Regions from separate parts of the Paenarthrobacter ureafaciens genome, predicted to be linked through region 3. Evidence: riboswitches for the same ligand, from Rfam matches in the RefSeq annotation. Region 3 holds a riboswitch; each other region holds the start of a gene.
The links. A riboswitch is a leader RNA that binds a small molecule or an ion and turns the genes downstream of it on or off. The one in region 3 is predicted to bind glycine.
Positions count from the first base shown of each region.

Region 1 (5,376 bases), 1.1 Mb from region 3:
GGGCGATGTCACGCGACGGCCTCCGCGGTGGAGGCACGTGAAGGTCGACGGCGGCCAAGCCACCTTTCGGCGGCACCCATGGCCCTCGTGGCAAACGCCCAGTAGGCGATGCCACCGGCCAGCGACGCCGCAACTGCCAGGCCGAGGCTGGCCTCGGCGAACAGTGGATAAACGAGCCAATGCGTCACGTAGATGTACATGGAAGACGTGGCCAGCAACGCAGTGATCCGGTGAAGGCCCCGCGGCACAGGCAGGGTGGTTATCCAGAGCAGGATGAGGAACCCCACCAGGACCGTGGCGCTGCGGGGTTCGCTGGAGAACGATCCCGGAATGGTCAGCAGCGCCACGAGGGTCATGGCCGAGCGTTGCCACCACGTCTTGGACAAAGCGGCGGCCCAGCCGAAGGCGAAAAGCCACAGGACGGGCCCCTGCCCGGGGTAGGGGAGTTCGATCACGTCGAACCGTTGGAGCAGGTCAATCGCCGCGAGGCTGAGCGGAAGCAGCCACGGCCACCTGCGCTGTGCCCTGTCCAGGGCGGGGATGGCCAGCAGCGCCGCCAGGCCCACCAGGATATGCACCAGGATCTCAATGAACCAGAAGCGCGACATGTCGGTCCAGCCTTGGGGCCCCACCAACGTGTTGAGCAGGAAAATGTTGTGCCAACCGTAGTCGTCCGTGGTGGCGAAGGCCACGCCGATCACCGCCATGCTGGGCAGGGCGATCCGTGCCACCGCCTTCAGTTGCCGTTTGAGCCGTTCCCGGCGTGGGCCCGACAGTTGGAACCGGGCAAAGTTGTATCCAGCCACCGCTATCAGGACGTGGGCCGTCCCTTCCCAGTCGAAGAGGCCCACATGGGTGGAAACGATGAAGATGATGGCCACTGCCCGCAGGACGATCCCGGTCTCCATGCGCGCAATCAACCTGCGACGCTGCGGCGCCGTCCCCGGCTGTGGGTTGGGTCCCGCCTTGTTGGGCCCTGCTGGCTTCGCTTCCGGTTCTTTGGGAGTCAGTTCGCACACCGGCATCAGGTGCCACCCGTCGGGAAGGTAGCCCAAGGCACTTTCCAGCCGGACCGACGCGGCTACGTAGGAGAGCGAATCGCCGCCCAATGAGACGAACGTGTCCGTTTCCTTGACGTCGGTCCGCTCAAGAACATCGGCAAAAATGGTCTTGGGGTCATCGCAGGCTTTTGCGGATGGAAGCTCCGGGTTCCTTTGCGGCTCCTGCGATGCCAAGGCGAGGACGGCAGGGTAATCCGTCTTTCCGTTGACCAGCCGTGGAATCGAGTCGACTGAGCAGAGGGTCAACGCCGCCCGGGGTATGCCAAGGTCCTGCGCCACGGTCTTCGCGAGAATGGAGAGTTCATGCTTGCCTTCGACCGCGGCCACGAGGCCACTGTCGGACCCGGCAACTGCTGCCGTGACGCCGTAGTCGGCCAGGATCTTTTCGACCCGTCCCAGGTCAACGCGCAGCCCCACGATCTTCACGAAGCGACTCCGCCGCCCGACGATCTGGTACAAGCCTCCCGGCCCCCTGCGTGCGAGGTCGCCCGTGCGGAGCTCGGTGATGTCCCGTCCCCGGGCGAGGTCCGATGGCTGCTCGGCGTAACCCAGCATGACGTTCGGCCCGGAGTAGACGAGCTCGCTCTCATCCAGGCCGGGCACGGGCTCCAGCCGGAAGGATCCTCCGGGAATGGGGACCCCTATGGCGTTGGGGTTATCAGCGGCCTCATCCGGGGGAAGGTACGCCATCCGTGCTGTCGCTTCGGTCTGGCCGTACATCACAAAGAGGTCCCAGCCACGCTCCTGGCCGAGCTGCGCATAACGGCGCACGCGGGCAGGGTCCAGGCGTCCGCCCGCCTGGGTGATGTACCGGAGGCTGGGCAGCTCCATGGTTTCGAAGCCCACGCGTTCGAGCAGGTCAAAGGTGTAGGGAACCGCGGCGAAAGACGTGACAGACCGCGACCGCATCAGCTCCCAGAAGCACGGGTCAACCACGGACAGATCCGTGAGGGCAATTGAGGCACCCACCAGGAGGTGGCTGTTCACGACGCTCATGCCGTAGCAGTAGGACAGGGGAAGCGTGGTGGCCGCCGTGTCCGCCGGACGGAGATGCAGGTACTGCGCAATGGCCTGCGCATTCGCCTGCACCGATGCTGCGGAGATGCGGACCAGTTTGGGTGATCCGGTTGAGCCCGACGTGCTCAGCAGCAGGGCGAGTTCGGGATGGAGATCGTGCTTGCTCCCGGAGCGGCGTTCTTCAAGGGTTGTTCCACCGTCGACGGAGCGCGCAATGAGATCCGGCTCGTAAGCCGCCAGCAGCGACTCAACGGCAGGGCCTCCGCCGGAGGGAAGGATGAGCAGCGGATGGCCCGACGAGAGGGCTGCCAGGTACACCGTCAACGACGACAAAGTGTTGTCGGCCTCGAGGGCGACCAGGCGGCGGGCGCTGCCAAACGACGCCGCCATCTCCTGGACTCGGCAGGCCAGTTGGGCGTAGCTCACTGTGTCTGTTCCGAGGTGTACTGCGGGCCGGTCTCCAAACGATGCCAAATGGGCGGCAAAGGAGACTCCGGCCAAATCCGGCTGAATACTCACCAAGGCAAGATAGAAGGTATGCCTAACCTAACTCAAATGGATTTGCGCGCGGTTCCGAAATGTGAAGCCTTGGAGCAACCCGGAAAAGGGGAGGGGAAGTGATAGAGCAACGGACCTTCGGACGCTCTATCACTTCCCGCCGCCCTGCGGGGGACGCTCTAGCACTTCCCAACCGCCCTGACCTGCGCGTCTTGCCTTTCTTCGCGATCACCCGCTATGGTGTGAAGCGTGTCACCGAGGTGGCGCACACGCTTTTGATCTGCGGCGGGAGAGTCCTGCCGGGTACATCCAGTCAGGCGCCGTAGGAGCAAATCCTCCCCAGGAATCTCTCAGGCCCATGTACCGCCGCGGCGAGGCAACTCTGGAAAGCAGTCCGGGCAACCGGGCTCACCGACGGTGCAAGTGGGCAACCAAGTCCACGGAATCTCTCAGGTCCAATACAGAGCGGGGAGGAACCCATATTCACCATGGCGCTCAGCGGGCGCCTGAATCCTGGAGTTCCTCTTGACTGTTCAATCCTCCCCAACCGCGTTCGCGGACCGGCATATCGGCGCCCGCCGCCAGGCTGATATCGACACCATGCTCAAGGCCATTGGATACGACTCCGTTGATGGCCTGGTTGACGTTGCGGTCCCCGATTCCATCCGCCAGTCCTCGCCGCTGACCCTGCAGAAGGCCCTCAGCGAGACCCAGGTTCTGGCCGAACTCCGCAAGCTCGCGGCCAAGAATAAGACTGCCGTCCAGATGATCGGCCAGGGCTACTACGACACCATCACGCCCCCGGTGATCCGCCGCAACATCCTTGAGTCCCCGGCTTGGTACACCGCCTACACCCCTTACCAGCCCGAAATTTCCCAGGGCCGCCTCGAAGCACTCCTGAACTTCCAGACCATGGTCCAGGACCTCACGGGCTTGCCGATCGCCAACGCTTCCCTCCTTGACGAAGCCACCGCCGTTGCCGAGGCCGTGCTGCTCATGCGCCGCGCCAACAAGGACAAGACCGCGAAGGACGGCAAGACCGTCCTGGACGCCGACCTGTTCCCGCAGACCATTGCGATCGTGAAGGGCCGCGCAGAAGCGCTCGGCTTCGAGGTGGAGGTTGCGGACCTCTCCGCAGGACTGCCCGACGGCGACATCAACGGCGTCGTCCTCCAGCAGCCGGGCGTCTCGGGCCGGGTGTTCAACCACGCCCCCGTGATCGCGTCCGCGAAGGAGCGCGGTGCACTGGTCACCGTTGCCGCCGACCTGCTGGCACTCACCCTCATCACGCCCCCGGGCGAGCAGGGTGCGGACATCGCCGTCGGAACCGCGCAGCGCTTCGGCGTTCCGCTGTTCTTCGGTGGCCCGCACGCCGCTTACATGGCCGTCCGCCAGGGCATGGAGCGCACCCTCCCGGGCCGCATCGTTGGTGTGTCCAAGGACAACGCCGGCGTTCCCGCCTACCGCCTCGCCCTGCAGACCCGCGAGCAGCACATCCGCCGCGAAAAGGCCACGTCCAACATCTGCACGGCACAGGCCCTGCTCGCGATCGTTGCCTCGATGTACGCGGTGTACCACGGTCCGGACGGACTCAAGGCGATCGCCGAGACTGTGCACGGCCACGCTCGCGTTCTGGCCACGGCACTGCAGAAGGCCGGCCGCGAACTCGTCTCCGATTCGTTCTTCGACACCCTCACCGTCCGCGTCCCGGGCAAGGCAAGCAAGGTGATCGGTGCCGCCGAAGCACGTGGCATCAACCTCCGCCGCATCGACGAGGACACCGTGGGTGTTTCCGTTGATGAAACCACGACGCCGGAGGTCCTCTCCGCGGTTGCCGTCGCCTTCGGCGCTGGTCCGGTCGGGGACGCGGCAGGGTTCGAACTGGCCTCGGACGTGCTCCGTACCTCCGACTTCCTGCAGCACCCCGTGTTCAGCACGCACCGTTCCGAGACGCAGCTGTTGCGCTATATCCGCAAGCTGTCCGACCGGGACCTGGCGCTGGACCGCACCATGATCCCGCTGGGTTCGTGCACCATGAAGCTGAACGCCACGGCGGAGATGGAAGCCATTTCCTGGCCCGAGTTCGCCTCCATCCACCCCTTCGCTCCTGATTCCCAGACCGAAGGTTGGCGTGAGCTGATCACCGGCCTGGAAGCTGACCTGACCGAGATCACGGGTTACGACCAGGTCTCCATCCAGCCGAACGCCGGGTCCCAGGGCGAGCTGGCCGGGCTCCTCGCCATCCGCGGCTACCACCACTCCCGCGGAGACCAGCAGCGCAACGTCTGCCTCATCCCCGCCTCGGCACACGGCACCAACGCAGCGTCCGCCGTGCTCGCGGGCATGAAGGTTGTGGTGGTTGCCACGGCGCCCGATGGCACCATCGACCACGAGGATCTCAAGGCCAAGATCGAGGCGAACCGTGACGTCTTGTCGGCCATCATGATCACCTACCCGTCCACGCACGGTGTTTACGACGCCGACGTTGTTGAGGTGTGCGAGGCAGTGCACGAAGCCGGTGGCCAGGTGTACGTCGATGGCGCGAACCTGAACGCGCTGGTGGGCTTGGCGCAGCCGGGCAAGTTCGGCGGCGACGTGTCCCACCTGAACCTGCACAAGACCTTCTGCATCCCCCACGGCGGTGGCGGGCCGGGCGTCGGCCCCGTTGCTGCGAAGGCGCACCTGGCCCCGTTCATGCCGGGCGATGCCAATAAGGCAGCGCATGAGGAAGGGCATGGCGTTTCCATCTCGGCCTCCCGTTTCGGTTCGGCCGGCGTGCTCCCCATCTCCTGGGCTTACG
Region 1 covers NZ_SBHM01000007.1:1,035,700-1,041,075, reverse strand. The annotation lists gene AUR_RS09060 (AMP-binding protein) at 9-2,597, opposite strand; glycine riboswitch at 2,853-2,952, shown strand; gene gcvP (aminomethyl-transferring glycine dehydrogenase) at 3,102-5,376, shown strand, end outside.
Region 1: it holds a riboswitch for glycine, as region 3 does, so the genes downstream of both, gcvP (aminomethyl-transferring glycine dehydrogenase) here and cycA (D-serine/D-alanine/glycine transporter) in region 3, are expected to answer to the same signal.

Region 2 (5,376 bases), 140 kb from region 3:
ACCAGCCAGCCCCCAAAGATGGGACCGAGGGCTGCGCCGCCCGAGAACCCGGCTGCCCAGACGGCGATGGCGAGGCGGCGCCGGTTCGGATCGGTGAAGATGTTCCTGATCAGGGACAGTGTTGAGGGCATCAGCATGGCGCCGAAGACTCCAAGGGCTGCGCGGCCGGCTATCAGCCATTCAGCCGAGGGCGCGAACGCCGTAGCAGCCGACACCGCAGCGAAGCCTGTGCTGCCGGCCAGAAGCAGCCGCCGTCGTCCTATCCTGTCGCCGAGGTTGCCCATGGATACCAGCAATGCAGCCAGGACCAGCGGGTACGCGTCAACGATCCACAGAAGCTGGATGCCCCCGACTTCCAATGAGCGGGCGATCTCCGGTAGAGCGAAGGTGAGGGCGGTGTTGTCCACGGCCACCAGGAGAACCGGAAACATGAGCAGGGCAAGGGCCGTCCAGTCGCGCCATGCTGCCGTCCTGCCGTGGAGGCGACGGGTGGAAGTGCGGGGAGCTTTGGTTGCGGACGACGAAAACATGAACATTACTGTACCGTCCAGACGGTATAGTTTCAAAAGAGCTCAACACGCCTGTTTAGGGAATGATGGACACATGCCGCGAAAACCAGTTGCCAAGGATGCCGTCCTGGATGCCTTCGAGGCGCTCCTGATCGAGGTGGGGGAGCGGGCAGCAACGCTCGACGCCGTCGCGAAGCGCGCCGGAGTCTCCAAGGGAGGGCTCCTCTATCACTTCCCCAACAAGGAGGCCCTCATCAGCGCTTTGCTGGAACGCCTGGACCGCTTGGCGGAGGAAGACACCGAACAAATGATCGCGGCCCCGGACGGCGCAGCTGCGTACTTCATCCGGTCTTCAGTGTGGGCCGGTACGCCCATGGACCGGGCTTTTGTGGCGACCACCCGCTTGGCAGAGGTAGCCCACGAGGAGACGCGGAGGAGGTTTGCCGCCATCCAACAACGCTGGCTCGACGTGCTCGCCGAGGACGTTGGGCCGGAAGTCGCCAAAGCCGTCAGCTACATGGGTGACGGACTCTATTTCAACGCCATGTTCGAAGGCGGGCAGGCGGGCGGCAGCGCCGGGCGGGAGGCCGACGTCGGGATCCTGCTCGAGGTTCTGGAGCGACTGCGGAAGTAGCGCTCCGCCTATTTGCCGCGACGCCGGGCACGTAGGACAATTAACAATTGTGGTGCGCCTTGCAGCGGGCCGCGAACAACTGCATAAGCCTATGATCTGCGGCGGGAGAGTCCTGCAAAGCACGTGACGCAGGCGCCGTAGGAGCAAATCCTCCCCAGGAATCTCTCAGGCCCACGCACCGCCGCGGCTAGGCAACTCTGGAAAGCAGCAGGCAATCCGCCGTCAGTGGTGACGATTGTTGTGTTCACCGACGGTGCAAGCGGCGTTGCGCAGGCAACCCGCGGAAACTCTCAGGTCCAATACAGAGCGGGGAGGAACCCGAGCCACTGCGGCGTACCCAAGCGCCGCCCAACTAATGGAGTTCCTTCGTGACGGTTAGTTCAGCCTCCACCACCTTCGTCGATCGGCACATCGGTGCCCGCCGCCAGGCCGACATCGGCACCATGCTCAAGTCAGTCGGTTACGACTCCGTGGATTCCCTCGTGGACACCGCGGTTCCCAACGACATCCGCCAGGACGTTGCCCTGACGCTGCAGAACGCGCTGAGCGAGGTGGAGGTCCTTGCTGAACTCCGCAAGCTTGCTTCCAAGAACAAGACTGCTGTCCAGATGATCGGCCAGGGCTACTACGACACCATCACGCCGCCGGTTATCCGCCGCAACATTCTCGAGTCGCCGGCCTGGTACACCGCCTACACTCCGTACCAGCCGGAAATTTCCCAGGGCCGCCTCGAAGCGCTGCTGAACTTCCAGACCATGGTGCAGGACCTCGTTGGCCTTCCGATCGCCAATGCTTCGCTCCTTGACGAAGCCACCGCAGTCGCTGAAGCCGTGCTGATGATGCGCCGTGCCAACAAGAACAAAGCCGTCCAGGATGGCAAGACCGTCCTCGACGCAGACTGCCTGCCGCAGACCATCGCGATCGTGAAGGGCCGCGCTGAGGCGCTCGGCTTCGAGGTGGAGGTTGCGGACCTCTCCGCGGGACTGCCCGACGGCGACATCAACGGCGTCGTCCTCCAGCAGCCCGGCGTCTCCGGCCGTGTCTTCGACCACTCCGCCGTCATCGCCGAGGCGAAAGAGCGGGGCGCGCTGGTGACGGTTGCTGCCGACCTTCTTTCCCTCACGCTCATCACGCCCCCGGGTGAACAGGGTGCGGACATCGCCGTCGGCTCCGCCCAGCGACTGGGTGTTCCGCTGTTCTTCGGCGGCCCGCACGCCGCTTACATGGCAGTCCAGAAGGGGCTGGAGCGTTCCATGCCCGGCCGTCTGGTGGGCGTTTCCAAGGACGACGCCGGCGTCCCCGCCTACCGCTTGGCGCTGCAGACCCGCGAGCAGCACATCCGCCGCGAAAAGGCCACGTCCAACATCTGCACGGCGCAGGCTCTCCTGGCCATCGTCGCCTCGATGTATGCCGTTTACCACGGCCCCGAAGGCTTGAAGGCCATTGCCGAGACCGCCCACCACCACGCGCGCACCCTTGCGGCCTCACTGAAGGCTGCCGGCGTCGAGGTCCTGCACGGGTCCTTCTTCGACACCATCACGGTTCGCGTTCCGGGCCGCGGCGCCGAGCTCGTCGCTGCTGCCGAAGAGCGTGGCATCAACCTGCGTGGAATCGACGGGGACACCGTGGGTATCTCCGTGGATGAGACAACAACAACTGACATCGTCGGCAGTGTCCTTGAAGTTTTCGGTGCCTCCGTGGTTGAGTCCGCAGAGGGCTTTGCGCTGGAGGCTTCCGTTGAGCGCTCCAGTGAGTACCTGCAGCACCCCGTGTTCAACACCCATCGCTCCGAAACGCAGCTCCTGCGCTACATCCGCAAGCTCTCCGATCGCGACCTCGCGCTGGACCGGACCATGATTCCGCTGGGTTCGTGCACCATGAAGCTGAACGCCACGGCGGAGATGGAAGCCATTTCCTGGCCCGAGTTCGCCTCCATCCACCCCTTCGCTCCTGATTCCCAGACCGAGGGCTGGCGTGAACTCATCGCCGACCTCGAAGCCCAGCTGACCGAGATCACGGGCTACGACCAGGTCTCCATCCAGCCGAACGCCGGGTCCCAGGGCGAGCTTGCCGGCCTGCTGGCGATCCGCGGCTACCACCACTCCCGCGGAGACCAGCAGCGGAACGTCTGCCTCATCCCCGCCTCGGCACACGGCACCAACGCAGCTTCCGCCGTGCTCGCCGGCATGAAGGTCGTTGTTGTAGCCACTGCAGCTGACGGAACCATCGACCACGAGGATCTCAAGGCCAAGATCGAGGCCAACCGCGAAGTTCTCTCGGCCATCATGATCACGTACCCCTCTACCCACGGTGTCTACGACGCCGACGTGCGGGAAGTCTGCGACGCTGTCCACGAAGCCGGTGGCCAGGTCTACATCGACGGTGCAAACCTCAATGCACTGGTCGGTTTGGCGCAGCCGGGCAAGTTCGGCGGCGACGTGTCCCACCTGAACCTGCACAAGACCTTCTGCATCCCGCACGGCGGTGGCGGACCCGGCGTCGGCCCCGTTGCCGCGAAGGCCCACCTGGCCCCGTTCATGCCCGGCAACGCCGCATCATGGACCGAAGGCAATGACGTTCCGATTTCGGCATCGCGCTTTGGTTCGGCCGGCGTGCTCCCCATCTCCTGGGCTTACGTGAAGCTCATGGGCGGGCAGGGCCTTACCGAAGCAACCAAGTCCGCACTGCTGGCTGCCAACTACATCGCAGCCCGCCTCAACGACTACTTCCCGGTGCTCTACACAGGCGAAGCAGGCTTGGTCGCCCACGAGTGCATCCTGGACCTCCGCGAGCTGACGGCCAAGACCGGGGTTACGGCCGAGGACGTGGCCAAGCGCCTCATCGACTTCGGCTTCCACGCACCCACCCTGGCGTTCCCGGTGGCCGGCACCCTCATGGTTGAGCCCACCGAATCCGAGGACCTCGTGGAGATCGACCGCTTCATCGAAGCCATGATCACCATCCGCAAGGAAATCGATCAGGTAGCACATGGCGACTTCTCCGTGCAGGATTCCCCGCTTCGCCGGGCACCCCACACGGCAGCCGCCGTCGTAAGCTCCGATTGGGACCGCGCCTACCCGCGTGAGCAGGCCGCCTTCCCCGTCCACCACTTGAAGCAGGACAAGTACTTCCCGCCGGTGGGCCGCATCGATGGCGCAGCAGGCGACCGCAACCTCGTTTGTTCATGCCCTCCGATCGAAGACTTCGAGAACTAAGGGGATCCGGAAAATGACTGAGAAGCACACGGCCCTCTACGAGGAGCACAAGAAGCTCGGCGCCTCCTTCACCGATTTCGGTGGCTGGCAGATGCCGCTCAAATACACTTCCGAGCTCGCCGAACACCACGCCGTCCGGAAGTCCGCCGGCCTGTTCGACCTCTCCCACATGGGCGAAGTCTGGGTCACCGGGCCGCAGGCAGCAGAGTTCCTGGACTACGCGCTGGTAGGCAAGATCTCCGCCATGGCCGAGGGCAAAGCCAAGTACTCGCTGATCTGCCAGGAAGATGGCGGCATCATCGATGACCTGATCGTCTACCGTCGCGGCGCCGACAAGTTCCTGGTGGTTCCGAACGCAGGCAATGCCTTCGTGGTCGCTGCTGAGCTGCTGCAGCGCGCCGCGGGCTATGACGTGCTTGTTGAGGATGCTTCATCGTCGACGTCGTTGATCGCCGTTCAGGGGCCGCTTGCGGAAGCGATCCTGCTGCGTTTGGTCCCGGCCGGACAGCACTCGCTGGTCACGGACCTGAAGTACTACGCGGCAGTCGAGGTGACCTTCCTGGTGGCCGGGAGTGGGCAGGATCTTCTCCTGGCACGCACCGGTTACACCGGCGAGGACGGGTTCGAGATCTTCGTGCCCAACGAATCCGCCGCCGCGCTGTGGCAGGCCATCTCCGCCGTCGCCGAGGAAGGCGAGCTCGTTCCGGCCGGTCTGGCCTCCCGCGACTCCCTGCGTCTCGAAGCCGGCATGCCCCTCTACGGCAATGAGCTGTCCCGTGAAGGCAATCCCTTCGCGGCCGGGCTCGGCCCTGTAGTGGCCTTGTCCAAGGAAGGCGACTTTGTTGGCAAGGAAGCCTTGGCAGCTTTGAAGGCCGACGGCGCAGGTGTCTCCACTGGTCGCAAGCTTGTGGGCCTCAAGGGCCTCGGGCGCCGCGCCGGACGTTCGCACTACCCGGTCTTGAAGGACGGCGCCGTTGTTGGCGAAGTGACCTCCGGCCAGCCCAGCCCAACGCTCGGG
Region 2 covers NZ_SBHM01000007.1:2,250,244-2,255,619, forward strand. The annotation lists gene AUR_RS14830 (MFS transporter) at 1-530, opposite strand, end outside; gene AUR_RS14835 (TetR/AcrR family transcriptional regulator) at 604-1,143, shown strand; glycine riboswitch at 1,236-1,334, shown strand; gene gcvP (aminomethyl-transferring glycine dehydrogenase) at 1,512-4,358, shown strand; gene gcvT (glycine cleavage system aminomethyltransferase GcvT) at 4,372-5,376, shown strand, end outside.
Region 2: it holds a riboswitch for glycine, as region 3 does, so the genes downstream of both, gcvP (aminomethyl-transferring glycine dehydrogenase) here and cycA (D-serine/D-alanine/glycine transporter) in region 3, are expected to answer to the same signal.

Region 3 (5,376 bases):
GTCGTCGGGCGTGAACAGCACCACCACGTCGCGTGTGCCGGCCAGCCACTCTTCAAGGCCTGCCGCGAGGAGGGAGCCGGCAGGGTATTGGACGCCGGCAACGGACCAGTCGTGCCGTGGACGGAACATCAGCCATTCGCGGTGCGCGCTGATGTTGACGTCCGTCGGGACGTCGATGTCCATCCAGGCGCCGTCATGGAGCAGCGACGTCCGCTGGTTGTAGAAGTCGATGTAGTCCACGGCGAAAGTGCGCTCAAAGCCTGGCGTGGAGTCGTGGGCGACCATGGCCAGCATGTGGTCTTCGGGGATCTCGAAGATCTGTTCCGCTGATGCCAGGGATTCGCCGCGGCGCAGCTTCACCGCGGTTCGGGCGTAGGAGGAGGAAGTTGCGGGTAGTCCGTCGGCGGTGCTGGAGACCAGGAGAGTGTCTGCATCGAGCCAGCTGACATGGCCCTTCGCGGTGGGTAGGTCAAAGCCACCATCGGCCGGGTCCACGAACGTCCTGGTGGCGAGGTCGAATTCGCGGTACCGGTTGGCGTCGCCGCCGTCGGGGGAGAGGGAAACCATGGCGAGCCGGTAGTCGGAACCGTCGGACGGGCGAAGGAAGCCGGCCCCGTGGAACACCCACTCGATACCTTCGGAGGCTGCCAAGGCGTCCACATCCAGCAGCACGTCCCAGTCCGGTGCGTCGGAGAGGTAGCTCTCCCACGTGGTGCGGCGCCAGAGGCCCTTGGGGTGTTCCCGGTCCTTCCAGAAGTTGTAGTAGAAGTCCCCCCGCTTGTTCACCATGGCGATGCGGTCGGTGGAGTCCAGGACCTCCAGGATGCCCGCTTCCACCGCCGCGTATCCGGCGTCTTCCAGGAGTTCTTCGGTTCGGGCGTTTTGTTCACGGACCCATGCCAGCTGTTCTTCGCCGTGGATGTCCTCCAACCAGACAAACTCATCCGTTGGCTCGGGTGCGACGTCGGCGTGGCGGGGCCCTGGCTGCTCGCGTTCTTCGGGCAAGGGCGATTGATCAGCTGCTGTGGTGGTCATCGCCCCATCCAAGCAACACAGGTAAAAGGGAAGCAAGTCATGCAGAAGTTAAGCTTGAGCGTGGCTACTTCCCAAACCAACCGTGTTGCCCTTGTCGGGGCTGGTCCCAGGGGTACCAGCGTCCTTGAGCGGTTGCTCGCGAACCGGGCGGCGGCAGGGAACGGCGGAAGCACGCTCCACATCCACGTCATTGACCCCTATCCGGCCGGTTCGGGGCACGTTTGGCAGCCCGGGCAGTCCCGGCTGTACCTGATGAACACGCAGTCGTTCTATCCCACCCTGATTCCCCAGGAACCGGAGCTTGCCCCGCCTCTGGCGGGCGGTTCGTTCGACGAATGGCGCGTGACCCGGCGTCGTGACGGCCAGGGACTCAGCGACGCCGAGAAGGCCGAGTTGTCCGCGCTGGCGTCCGACAACTTCCCGAGCCGCGCCCTGTACGGGCGTTACCTGCAGCAGACGCTGGCTGAGCTGCTCCAGCGGGTGCCCGACGGCGTGGACGTCACCTTCCATGAAACGTCGGCGGTGGCGGCCCGCCCGGCGGGTAAGGCGTTCGACGTCGAACTGGCCGACGGCGGTACCCTCACCGTCGATTCGGTGGTGCTCGCCCTTGGCCACATTGAAGCCCGCCTGAACCCCGAGCAACGCTCCTTCCAGGTGGCCGCCGAAGAACACGGACTGCTGTACTTCCCTCCGGCGCCTCCGGCCGACGTGGACTGGTCCATAGTGCCGGACAACGAACCCGTGCTGGTCCGGGGAATGGGCCTGAACTTCTTCGACGTCATGGGGCAGCTGACCGAGGGCCGCGGCGGCAAATTCGTGGACGCCGTCGCCCCGGGTACCGGCGCCCTGGAGTACCGTGCTTCCGGGCGCGAACCGAAAATCATCGCAGCGTCCAGGCGAGGCACCCCGTACCGGGCCAAAGCCGGGCTGTCCGGCTACTACGCCACGAGCATCACCCTCCGCTACCTGACGGAAGCCGCCGTCGACCGCTTCCGGGCTGCGGGGATCCAGCCCGGCTTCGACCATGATCTGTGGCCGCTCCTGCACCGGGACGCGTTGTGGGCGTACTACGCAACGTTGGCACGGTCCCAACCGGCCGCGATCCGGGACTCGGCCCAATTCCTGGCCGACCTGGAGGACGCGCTGCAGCCGCATGCGCACGCAACGGGCAACTGGGAAACCGAAGTGGGGGCGCTGGTCGAAAAACACGTGGTGGCTTCGCGCCGGCTGAACCTTCGGGCGCTCGCCGCCCCGTTGGCGGGCCGGACCTTCGCCTCCCGCCGCGAGTTGGACAAGGCCATCACCGATTACCTGGATGATGATGCCCTGCGTTCGGAGCTCGGCGAAGCCGATCCTGTGAAGATGGCGATCGGCGCACTCCATACGGGCCGCGCGATCCTTAAGACCGTGGTGGCGGACGGTGGAATCACGGATGAGTCGTGGGTGGCGGAGCTGCGCGGCTGGTTCGAATCCTTCGTCGAGGGACTGGCCAGCGGGCCTCCCGCACTTCGTTCGGAGCAGCTGGCCGCCTTGGCGCGTGCCGGCGTCGTGAGTTTCGTGGGGCCGGACCCGAAATTCAGCGTGGACCGAAACGCCAAGGTCTTCCGCGCCTTTTCGCCCTGGGTGCGGGATGCGCCCGTGCAGGCGAGGACCCTGATTGAAGCGATGTCGCCCGCCAACCGGGTGGGTATCAACGTCTCCCCGTTGCTGGAACAGCTCATGGAGGACGGCCTGGTGCGAACCAAGATCATGATGAGCGTCGAGGGGACGCCGGTGCAGACCACCGGCCTGGATGTGGAACCACATCCTTACCGGCCCGTGGCCGCGAACGGCTCGGTAACCGAGGGTTTGTACGTGCTGGGCCTTCAGCTGTCGGCAACCCAGTGGGGGACCGCCATCGCTGCCGAGGCGAAACCGGCAACGGGCCAGGCCTACACCAGCGGACAGCGGACGCTGCGCGACGCCGACGAGATCGCGCGGAGCATCCTGGGGCTTTAACCCCTTTTATGACGACCGTGGATGCCGGGCGTTTGCAGCGGGTGCCCGCCCTTCGCTAGTGTGTGATCTGCGTCACCGGCTGGTGATGCGCGCTAGTGATCCGCGGCGGGAGAGTCCTGCCGGTACATCCCGTCAGGCGCCGTAGGAGCAAACCCTCCCCAGGAATCTCTCAGGCACCCTGTACCGCCGCGGCGAGGCAACTCTGGAAAGAAGCACGGTTCCCACCGGGCTCACCGAAGGTGCAAGCGTTCCTGCCTGCAGGCACGCGGAAACTCTCAGGTCAATGACAGAGCGGGGAGGAACCCGAATCATCGTGGCATTCCGGTGCCGCCTGAACAATGGAGTTCCTCATGACGATTCAGCGCCCGCCAACAGACAACAACCATGAGCCCCACCTCGAACGGCAACTCAGCAACCGCCACATCCAACTGATCGCCATTGGCGGTGCCATCGGAACCGGCCTGTTCATGGGCTCCGGGAAAACCATCTCCGCCGCCGGGCCCTCCGTCATTTTCGTCTACATGATCATCGGCTTCATGCTGTTCTTCGTCATGCGGGCCATGGGCGAGTTGCTGTTGAGCAACCTGAACTACAAGTCCTTCAGCGACTTCGCCGCAGACCTTCTGGGTCCGTGGGCGGGATTCTTCACTGGATGGACGTATTGGTTCTGCTGGGTTATCACGGGCATCGCGGACGTCATTGCGATAGCCGGCTACTCGGAAGAGCTGTGGCCGGGCTTGCCCCTCTGGATTCCCGGACTCATCACGATCGGCATCCTCCTGCTCTTGAACCTGGCAACCGTGAAGGCCTTCGGCGAGACGGAATTCTGGTTCGCCCTCATCAAGATCGTGGCCATTGCGGCGCTCATCATCGTGGGCCTGTTCATGATCTTCAGTGGCTTCCAGTCCGATGCCGGCCCTGCCAGCTTCACCAACCTCTGGTCCCATGGAGGCTTCTTCCCCAACGAATTCATGGGGTTCGTGGCCGGTTTCCAGATCGCAGTCTTCGCGTTCGTGGGTATTGAACTGGTGGGAACCACCGCTGCCGAAGCGAAGGATCCGGAGAAAAACCTTCCCAAGGCCATCAACTCCATTCCCATCCGTGTGCTGCTCTTCTACGTAGGCGCCCTCATCATCCTGATGTCCGTTACTCCGTGGACGCAGTTCGCGGCCGGCCACAGCCCTTTCATCGCCATGTTCTCGCTTGCCGGGCTTGGGGCCGCAGCCACGATCGTCAACCTCGTGGTGTTGAGCTCGGCGATGTCCTCCGCGAACTCCGGGATCTACTCCACGTCCCGCATGGTTTACGGCTTGGCGCAGGAAGGCGACGCGCCCGCAGTCTTCAGTGCGCTCTCCGGACGCAAAGTACCCCGCAACGCGCTGTTCCTTTCCTGCGTGCTGCTGCTCTCCGGCGTCGTCCTCATGTACGCCGGCCAGGACGTTGGCAAGGCCTTCGACATGGTCACCACGGTGTCGGCCGTGTGCTTCGTGTTCGTCTGGTCGATCATCCTGGCGAGCTACCTCGCCTTCCGGAAGCGTCGTCCGCAACTGCACGATGGCTCCGCGTTCAAGATGCCCGGCGGTGTTGTGATGGTTTGGGTGGTCTTCGCGTTCTTCGGGTTCATCATGTGGGCATTGACCACGCAGCCGGACACCCTCATGGCGCTGCTTGTCACGCCGGTGTGGTTCGTGGCGTTGGGCATCGCGTGGGCCATCCTGCGCCGCCGGCCGGCCCACGTGGCCCGGTTTGAAGCTTTCCGCGCGAGCCTGCAAGAGGACGCTGAACGGCTTCCCGAGCCTGAACCCGCACGCAAGTAGGACACAAAAAGCCAGGCCCCGCGACCACACGGACGCGGGGCCTGGCCCCTTCACTGCCAACCGGGGTTTGTCAGCCCCTCAGGCACCTCTGATATTCCAACCAGGCGATGGCGTAGCGGAGCCAGCCCGCAATGTCGTACCACTTGGATGGTTTGGCCGGTGCCGTGCATTGCGGCGGATTCGGGACGCTCTCCGCCACCGTGACCAGGACCTTGACCGTGGTGCCGGTTTCGACGGCGGTGAGCACCAGCGTCGCGGTACCGGCTGCTGCTGTGGCGGGAACCGTGACGTTGACGTTCGCGGCACCGGAGGTCACCGGAACATCGCCCAACTCCACGGTGGTGCCTGCGGCGTCGACGAACGAGGCCTTGAGGGTCTTGTTCGCCGGGCTGCCGATGGACGTCAGGTCCAGCTTGGAAACGGCCAGGCTCAGGGCATCTCCGGCCGTGACGTCGCTGGCTGTTGTGTTGGCAACAGCTACGGAACGGCGCGCGAAGTCGGGCGATACCGGGTTGTGCGCCTGGAG
Region 3 covers NZ_SBHM01000007.1:2,115,024-2,120,399, forward strand. The annotation lists gene AUR_RS14195 (prolyl oligopeptidase family serine peptidase) at 1-1,035, opposite strand, end outside; gene AUR_RS14200 (FAD/NAD(P)-binding protein) at 1,096-3,033, shown strand; glycine riboswitch at 3,130-3,229, shown strand; gene cycA (D-serine/D-alanine/glycine transporter) at 3,384-4,850, shown strand; gene AUR_RS14210 (ExeM/NucH family extracellular endonuclease) at 4,921-5,376, opposite strand, start outside.